One region of the Colwellia sp. SU-HH00943 genome, then DNA from elsewhere that is predicted to be linked to it. Evidence: riboswitches for the same ligand, from Rfam matches in the RefSeq annotation. Region 1 holds a riboswitch; the other holds the start of a gene.
What was found. Region 1 has a riboswitch for lysine ahead of dapA (4-hydroxy-tetrahydrodipicolinate synthase). Riboswitches for the same ligand answer to the same signal wherever they lie in the genome.
Positions count from the first base shown of each region.

Region 2: it holds a riboswitch for lysine, as region 1 does, so the genes downstream of both, lysC (lysine-sensitive aspartokinase 3) here and dapA (4-hydroxy-tetrahydrodipicolinate synthase) in region 1, are expected to answer to the same signal.

Region 1 covers NZ_BAAJLW010000004.1:73,404-77,820, reverse strand. Annotated here, with positions in the region: gene AC27GZ_RS12030 (ATP-binding protein) at 1-393, opposite strand, end outside; gene AC27GZ_RS12025 (methyltransferase) at 527-1,585, opposite strand; lysine riboswitch at 1,773-2,033, shown strand; gene dapA (4-hydroxy-tetrahydrodipicolinate synthase) at 2,147-3,121, shown strand; gene AC27GZ_RS12015 (2,3,4,5-tetrahydropyridine-2,6-dicarboxylate N-succinyltransferase) at 3,118-3,867, shown strand; gene AC27GZ_RS12010 (PLP-dependent decarboxylase) at 3,950-4,417, shown strand, end outside.
Region 2 covers NZ_BAAJLW010000003.1:149,762-154,178, reverse strand. Annotated here, with positions in the region: gene AC27GZ_RS09220 (DUF2999 family protein) at 1-254, opposite strand, end outside; gene AC27GZ_RS09215 (glutathione peroxidase) at 413-895, shown strand; gene AC27GZ_RS09210 (MarR family winged helix-turn-helix transcriptional regulator) at 899-1,348, shown strand; gene lysC (lysine-sensitive aspartokinase 3) at 1,357-2,736, opposite strand; lysine riboswitch at 2,869-3,073, opposite strand; gene AC27GZ_RS09200 (ElyC/SanA/YdcF family protein) at 3,425-4,009, shown strand; gene AC27GZ_RS09195 (Nif3-like dinuclear metal center hexameric protein) at 4,103-4,417, opposite strand, start outside.

The sequences.
Region 1 (4,417 bases):
AATGAGTCTGCTAATTTCATTTGTTTTATCGGGAATAGAAGGATAGTTACTGTTTTTATTGAAGTTTGCATAAAACTTTATATTGTCAGTACTGGTATCATCAACATGGGTGTAGATATGAACATAATTGATATAAGGGCTGGTAATGGCATTTTTGAAATCTTGTTGTAAACCTTTATAACCATCGGCATCATTGTTGACTAAATAAGAGGTGCTTAGCTGAGCTAACGCTTTTGCCCAAGACAAAGTATTCTCTTTTAATTGTGACTTCTCACGCTCATTAGCAACGTAAATAATACTGATAAAACTAATTAACAGTATTAATGAAATGACAACGAGAATACGCGAAAATAAAAGTTGCCGAATTGAAGTAAAGTTAATTTTTGAATTCATAGTCTTAGAATCGTTGATAATTTTTAATATTTCAAGTTTGTTAGGTAATTAAACGGTAATCATTTAAGCTGTGGTTACTTTTAGCTTTTCAGCACGCATTTTGTCAAAGGGTTAATAGCGAAATTAATGCTTACTAAGGTTTAGTGTAGTAAATATTAAACCCTTGCTGGTTGGTAAGTGTTTTAGTCGATCCTATATGTTGTGTCATAATTGGAAGATACTGTAAAAAGCTATTGGCAACCACGGTAATATCCGCATTATTGTTCATATGAGTATTGATACCACGAAGAAAATCTTCAGTGGCTTGGTAGCTTGTTTTTGTGCCTTGGTGAAACGGAGGGTTAGAAACAATATGCTGAAACTCTCCCGTTAGCATTGATAAACTATTTGAAGCAAAAACGTGGCCGGATAACTGGTTAAGTGAAAGCGTTTGCTTTGATGATGCAATAGCTAACGCACTAACATCGAGTAATGATAATTCTGTCTCGGGGAATTTCTTACCAATAAAGCAACTAATTACGCCGGCACCACAGCCAAAATCTAAAACCTTACCTTGCATATGTTCAGGCAAATGCTTTAACAATATTGCTGTACCAGTATCAAGTTTCTTCTGACTGAAAACACCGGGTAATGAAGCTATAGTGAGTTCAATATTATCGATTGTTAGTTGATAATGCTTAAACCAATCTTCTAGTGTAAATGGCTGACTTAAACAAGCTTGGTTTACTGTGCCTGCAAATAACAAGCAATGGCGGGCAGCATCTATTTTCTGACAGTTACTTAAAAAGTGTTTGGTCAGTTTTGGCGTTGATTGAATGCCGCTTTTTTTCTCACCTACCAGTAGTATTTTTGCATCAGTAGTTAAATAAGGGGCGAGCATAGCCAAGGTAAAAGCGAGTTCATCCTTACTTTTGGGGAAATTTATGATCACTAAATCATGCTTTATCTTTGTTTGATATTCACAAGTAAAACTAGTTTCTATAGTGGATTTATAGCTACTTTTAATAGCGACGTAATCAATATAATTTGTGTTGTAGCAGCTAATACGCGCTTCAGGGTTTTCTGCCATATAACTATCAATAAAGCTATCATTGACTAAATTAACAAATAATGGGGTTTTGGCTGTTAATAACTCGCTATTACGCAATAAAACTTGGCTGATATTAGTTAACGCTGATTTTGATATAGACATATAAAAGTAGAAACATTAGTAACGCTTAGAAGTTGCTATTCTACGTTATGCAAATATTGATGGCTATTATTATCCTTTAAAGCCTTATTTCTAAGAAAAGAGCATTGACTCTAAAGCGGGAAAAATGCTTAAATAGCCATGTCCCTAATTCCAATTTGGTGATTGTTGAAAATCATTAAATTTTAAAGGGGTCAGAAGAGGAGCGTTAACCAGGTAGTTACCATTGTGGCCATATCAATCAGTTGATATTTTTTTCACACAAAGATCAAACTTTGTTAATGGTAATGAGGGGGATTAACGCCGAGATAAATACTTATTTGATGAGGTATTTATCGGTCGTTTTCTTAATAGAGTCAAAACTAATAAGAGTGGGCTGAATCCCAACGACTGTCACTATTATAAGCTCAGTAAAGTTGAGTGAATAATTGAGTGGAGAGCTTCTGGCCTTTGCATAAAAGCCAGTAAATACAGCAATGTGTTTATTCTCGCCTCATGTAAACGCCTGTAAGTTCTCCGAACTAAGTTGCTAATAGATAGCGCTAAATAATGAGTTCGTGAACAATGAATCTACAACACCCTATAAATGTATCTCACCAAAGTCGCGCTGAAACCGAGCTTGATGCTTACCCATTGTGGACAGCGTTAGTCACGCCTTTTCTTGACAATGATCAAGTAGATTATGACAGTCTAAAACGTATCGCGATTGCACAAGCAAAAGCGGGCAATGGCATTTTATTATTAGGCAGTACCGGCGAAGGTTTAGCGTTAACCACAGATGAGCAAATCAACATTGTTGAGTTTGTTTGTGAATTGGCACTTAATACACCTATTATGGTTGCTGTAGGTGGTTATAATTTAGCTGAGCAAACTCAGTGGGTTAATCGCTGTAACAATTTAGCTATTGATGCTTATTTATTGGCAACACCAATTTACGCAAAACCAGGTGTTGTTGGACAAACACAATGGTTTAATACTTTATTAGATGCTTCAAAATTTCCTTGTATGTTATATAACGTACCGTCGAGAAGTGGTGTAGAAATACCTATAACTACGGTGCAGAATATACAAAACCATCCAAATTGTTGGGCAATGAAGGAAGCAAGCGGCGATCTGAATAAGTTTTTAAGTTATCGCCAATACTGCCCAGATATCACCTTATACAGTGGCGAAGATGCCATGTTGCCTTATTTAGTGCCTGCAGGCGCTAAAGGCTTAGTTTCGGTGTGTGCTAATGCATGGCCTGAAGCGACAAACACTTATGTACATTTATGCCTAGCGGAGCAAACAGAAACTATGTTCCCGTTATGGAATAATGCGGTTGAGGCGCTGTTTAGTGTTGCTAATCCTATACCTGTTAAAGTATTGATGCAGCAGCAAAAAAATATTACTACAGCAATCCTTCGCCCGCCATTAACGCATTTAGAGTTAACAGACAGCACAGAGCTATTGGCCTTAGATGAACAAATTAATCAATGGTTAGCACAAGCTAATCAAACTTCTTTTAATACTACAGTTGAAAATAGGAATATCGCATGAACTGGCAAGATGTAATCGCACAGTTAGAAGCCGGCACTCTACGTGCTGCAAATCAAGATGAAAACGGCAATTGGCACGCCAATGTTGAAGTGAAACAAGGCATTTTAGCGGCTTTTAAAGCGGGCGTTAATGTAAGTTTTGGTGATAACTACCAAGGGTTTGTTGATAAAGACAATTTACCAGCTCGTCAATTTACACCAGAAGACGGTGTGCGTTTAGTACCTGGTGGCTCATCAGTACGCGCTGGCGCTCATGTTGCACAGGGCGTGATCATCATGCCACCAGCCTATATTAATGTTGGTGCTTATGTTGATAGCGGTACTATGGTTGATAGCCATGCGTTGATTGGCTCTTGTGCACAAGTTGGTAAGAATGTTCACGTATCAGCGGCAGTACAAATTGGTGGTGTATTAGAGCCAATTGGCGCGAGTCCAGTTATCATTGAAGATGATGCTTTTTTAAGTGCTGGTGTTGTTATTGTAGAAGGCATTGTTGTTAAAAAAGGCGCGGTATTAGCACCGGGTGTTACTTTATCAAAATCAGTACCTGTTTATGATTGTGTTAATCAAGAGATGCGCGAAAAAGGAGCTGAAATTCCTGAGCGTGCTGTTGTTGTTCCGGGAACTCGTCCAGTAAAAGGCGAGTGGGCGAAAGAGCAAGGTTTAAACATGGCATGTGCACTTATCGTTAAGTATCGTGATGAGCAAAGTGATGCATCACTCGAGCTGGAAAGCATCCTTCGATAACTTATTATTTTGCTGCCTGACGATAGTCAGGCAGCAAGTAACCTTGTAAATTGTATTTATATTACCGAATTAATTAATCATTATGACCACAAGACCCACTTGGTTTGACACCCGAATTGAAAAAAGTTTGCTTGCTCATCAATCGCCAGAAGATGAGCAAGGTTATTTTGTTTATCAACTTGATGCTTTAAAGCAACATCTTGCTCAATTACAGCAACAAGATGTGATCAAGCTTTGGTTCGCGGTAAAAGCGAATCCATTGTCAAAAGTAATTCAAACCCTTGATAGTGAAGGTTTTGATTTTGATGTTGCTAGCTCAGGTGAATTAGCACAAGTGCTAGCCCAAGGTATTAGCCCTGAACGTGTTCTTAATACCGGCCCCGCCAAATCAAAAAAACAACTAAGTGCTTTTGTAAAACAAGGGGTGCAAACGTTTGTGGTAGAAAGCCTTAATCAATTAACTTGGTTAAATGAAGTGGTTATTGAGCAAAATGTCGATATCAAACCAACGGTACTTTTAAGAGTGCAGTTACAGTGGCCTGATGGTGAG
Region 2 (4,417 bases), on a different contig from region 1:
TGCCCTGCTTTTAATTTTGCTTTCGCTGCTTCCACTTTTGAAAAATCTAGTCCTAGCTCTTCTACCGCATCTTTTATTAAATCAGGCTGCGTCATAACTAGTCCCATAATAGCTTGTAATTTTTCTGGTGGAATGCCTAATTCTTGAATGATGCCCATCGCCATTAAAGGGTTTTCTGTTAGTGCTTGAAAAAGCTCACTGATCTTGTCATCACTGATATTTAACTCTTTTAATAATTGAAGAATTGGATTCATTTTACTTGCTTCTCTTTGGTTTGTTCTGAAGTTATTTTTTCCGCGTAAAGTGTACCTTTTTTTGCAATTAAAATAAAAACAATATAAAGTGCCTGTCAAATTAAATTGTGCACAATTTAATTTGACAAAATTTAAATAATCAATAGGTAGGCATTTTCATGACAACAAGTATTTATGATCTTTGTGCAAACAATACGCAAGGTGAACAAGTTGAATTATCGCGTTTTAAAAATAAAGTATTACTTATTGTTAATACTGCCAGCGACTGCGGTTTTACACCACAATATAAAGGCCTACAATCCTTATATCAAAAGCATCACGACAGTGGTTTTGAAATACTCGCATTTCCTTGTAATCAATTTAAACAACAAGAAAAAGGCAGTGATGAAGAAATAAAACAATTTTGTGATCTTCGCTTTAATATAAGTTTTCCGCTCTTTAGTAAAATTGATGTCAATGGTGATGATGCGCACCCGCTATTTACTCTTCTTAAAAACCAGGCGCCTGGCATACTTGGCTCTAAAGGCATTAAGTGGAACTTCACTAAGTTTTTAGTGAATCAAGAAGGCAAGGTTTTAAAACGTTATGCACCAATTACTAAGCCGGAAACTATTGAAGCAGATATAGAAAAGTTATTATAAATAATGAATACAAATGACAGTTTAGCGCTAGAAAACCAACTTTGTTTTCGCTTTTACAGTTTAACAAAGTTAATGAATAGGCAATACAGTCCCGTATTAAAACACTTAGGGCTTACTTATTCACAATATCTTGTCATGTTAGTGCTTTGGGAAACGAACAATACCCAATCAAGGATTTCAGTGAAAGGTATAGGGAACAAATTAGATTTAGATTCAGGGACTTTATCGCCCTTACTAAAGCGATTAGAAAAACTTGGGCTACTGAATCGAGAACGTAATGATGAAGATGAGCGCAGCGTTGAAATAAAATTAACTGAAGCAGGTTGTCAGTTAAAAGCTAAAGCTAAAGACATTCCTGCACAAATGTTTTCTGTGACAGGAATGTCGATTGATGAACTGCAAGCATTAAATAATCAATTAGATAGCCTGCTTACCACCATGTCTAATCGATAAAGTATGACTTAAGCAAACAACTCAGAATGAAGCTTTTCTACAACATTATTTGCATCTTGCTCAGCCACTAAAAAGCATAAATTATTAGCACTAGCACCATGACAAATTAAACGAATATTAGTGTCATTAATGGTTTGAAAAATACTTTGTCCAATACCTTTAGCAGAATCTAAGCCGTTACCAATCACAGCAACAAGTGATAAACCATGCTCAACACTTACTTCACACAATTGCTCTAATTCTTGTACAACGGTTGTTGTTAATAAGGCCTGTGTTGAGCCGCTTGGATTATCAAACGTTAACGCAACACTGATTTCACTTGTGGTGATCAAATCTATACTTAACTCATGCTTTGCTAAGATCGAAAAAACTTTCGCTAAGAAGCCACTGGCATGTAACATAGCGGGGCTTTTTACAGTCACTAACGTTTGCTCTCTACGAAGTGCTATAGAGCGATAAGTTGGATTTGACTCCACAGTCTGTTTAATTTGCGTACCACCTTTCTCCGGCTCTTTACTCGAACCGACAAAAACAGGAATATTTTGACGCATAGCAGGAATAAGTGTCGCTGGATGCAATATTTTAGCACCAAAGGTTGCCATTTCAGCCGCTTCACCAAAGCTTATTTCTTTAATTGCACGAGCTTGTTCAGTGATGCGAGGATCAGTGGTAAAAATTCCCACCACATCAGTCCAAATTGCAAGGTTACTCGCTGCTACGGCTTCAGCAAGTAAAGCGGCACTATAATCAGAGCCGCCACGACCTAATGTGGTAGTTTCACCTAAGCCATCTTGACCGATAAACCCTTGTGTTACTAGCACTTGCTGAGATAATTTTGGCAGTAGTATAGATGCACAGTTATGTGATAATTGCTCAATATCAACTACAGCTTTACCATATAAACTATTGGTTTTCATCACTTGCTGAACATTAAAATAGGCACCATCAACACCAACAGATTGGAGTACTTTGGCAAAAATACGAGAGCTTAATTGCTCACCGTAAGCAAGAATAGCATCAGCTTGTTTTACGCTATATTGCTGTGATTGTGCTAAAGCAATACTAGCAAGCCCGTCAATTAAGGTTTCAATTTCACTATTTAATTCTTGTTCAACTTGCTCAGATAAATACTGAGTAATATTAAGTTGAATTGCGCGAATATTATCAATTATTTCAGCTTGCTCAGTTACGGATATGTTTTCTTGGCTTAAACGTACTAAAAAATTTGTCACACCGGCGCTGGCAGAAACAACAACGAGGCGATTCGTTTTATCATTTTTTATGATTTGCGCACAGCGCAACATAGCTTGATAATCGGCAACACTTGTACCACCGAATTTTGCGACAGTGATATGAGTATCAGATTGAGATAATTCTTTGTTAAACATGGTTATTCTTCCTAAGCACTATGAATTTTATGACAAAAAAATCATTTGCTAAATTAATACAGGAAGAGCATGACTGAACAGTTGGGTAGGCTAACGAATTTACTAATGAAAATACGCGCAAAGCTAACTTTTTCAGCCAGAAGCTCTCCACCTTAGCCTTTATAGGCAATTAAATCAGGTGACAGTCCTAAGGATTCAGCCTTAGTGACCGAGTAATAATAGCCACAATATTAATACTCTCGGCAATAAACTCCCTCAATAACGTTATCGGAATGTGGTTCCTAATACCTTTAGGGTACAACGTTATCTACCTAGTTATTGCTCCTCTTCTGGTGTTAATCAAATGATGTAATTAAATTCATATTTGAGCAACTACTCTATTAAACCCTAAACGATAAATAAATGCAATAGACTTTTAGACGTCTAAGCAGTTTTTATTTATATTTATCAACAGGCAATTTTTGTTATAGTGATAAATAACTAGCAACTAGTGTTATTCAATTGAATGGATTTATTTCTCCTTAAAAAAATTATTTCAGTGTTTATTATGCCGATGAATATTGTGCTAATTTTATTAATTTTGGCTCTTTTATTTTTTAAGAATCGCCCTAGCTCAAGCTTCAAATGCCTACTTAGTGCTTTTTTATTATTATTTGTTTCTTCCATGCCGATAGTCTCAGATAAGTTTATGCTTAGCATTGAAGATAACTATGAGGCATTTACACTCTCCGACAAGCCTGTTGATTATATTATTGTTTTAGGAGGCTGGCACACCGCTAATGCTGCTCTCCCGGTAACCAGTCAATTAAGTAACAACTCTCTACAGAGATTAGTTGAAGCAATAAGAGTCTATAACAAGCACCCAGAAGCAAGAATAATCACTTCTGGCCATCACAATACTGATACTAGCTCCAATGCAGAAAAAATGAAGCAATCACTGGTACTTTTAGGTATACCCGAGCAGAAAATTATCACTGAGAACTTCCCTAAAGATACTGAAGAGGAAGCGGCATTAATCAGCCCTCGAGTACAAGGCTCACATGTCGTTTTGGTCACTAACGCAGATCATATGCCAAGAGCCATGAAATATTTTCAACAGCATGGCATTAACCCGATTCCTGCACCTACTGGTTATTGGGTAAAAAACCAAGATAATGAAAAAACGTGGCGATACTATGTGCCCAGCAGTAGTAAGCTACAACAAACAACCATTGCTTGGTATGAAAGTCTTGGCCGGTTTGTTCAATGGCTTAAAACACTAGTAAGTTTATAATTGGAATAATCACCTTGTATGTATTTTGGGATTGGTTAGTTGCTTATTTACTTACTTTGCTTGGTTACTTTGCTTGATTACTTAGCTTGACTGCTATACCGGATTATCAATATCTATAAATTGAACATCAAGCCCTTGTTCATGCGCAATAAACTCACCTAATGCTTTAACGCCATAGCGCTCTGTTGCATGATGTCCTGCGGCAAAAAAGTGAATATCCATTTCATGAGCAATATGGGTGGTTTTTTCTGAAACTTCACCAGAAATAAAGGCATCAATCCCTTGCTCTGCCGCAAGTTCGATATAATCCTGACCACCACCAGTACACCAAGCAATTGTCTTAATTTTTTTATTTGAAGCTGGCGCAATGTGTAAACAAGCACGATTAAGTTGTTTATCAATACGCTG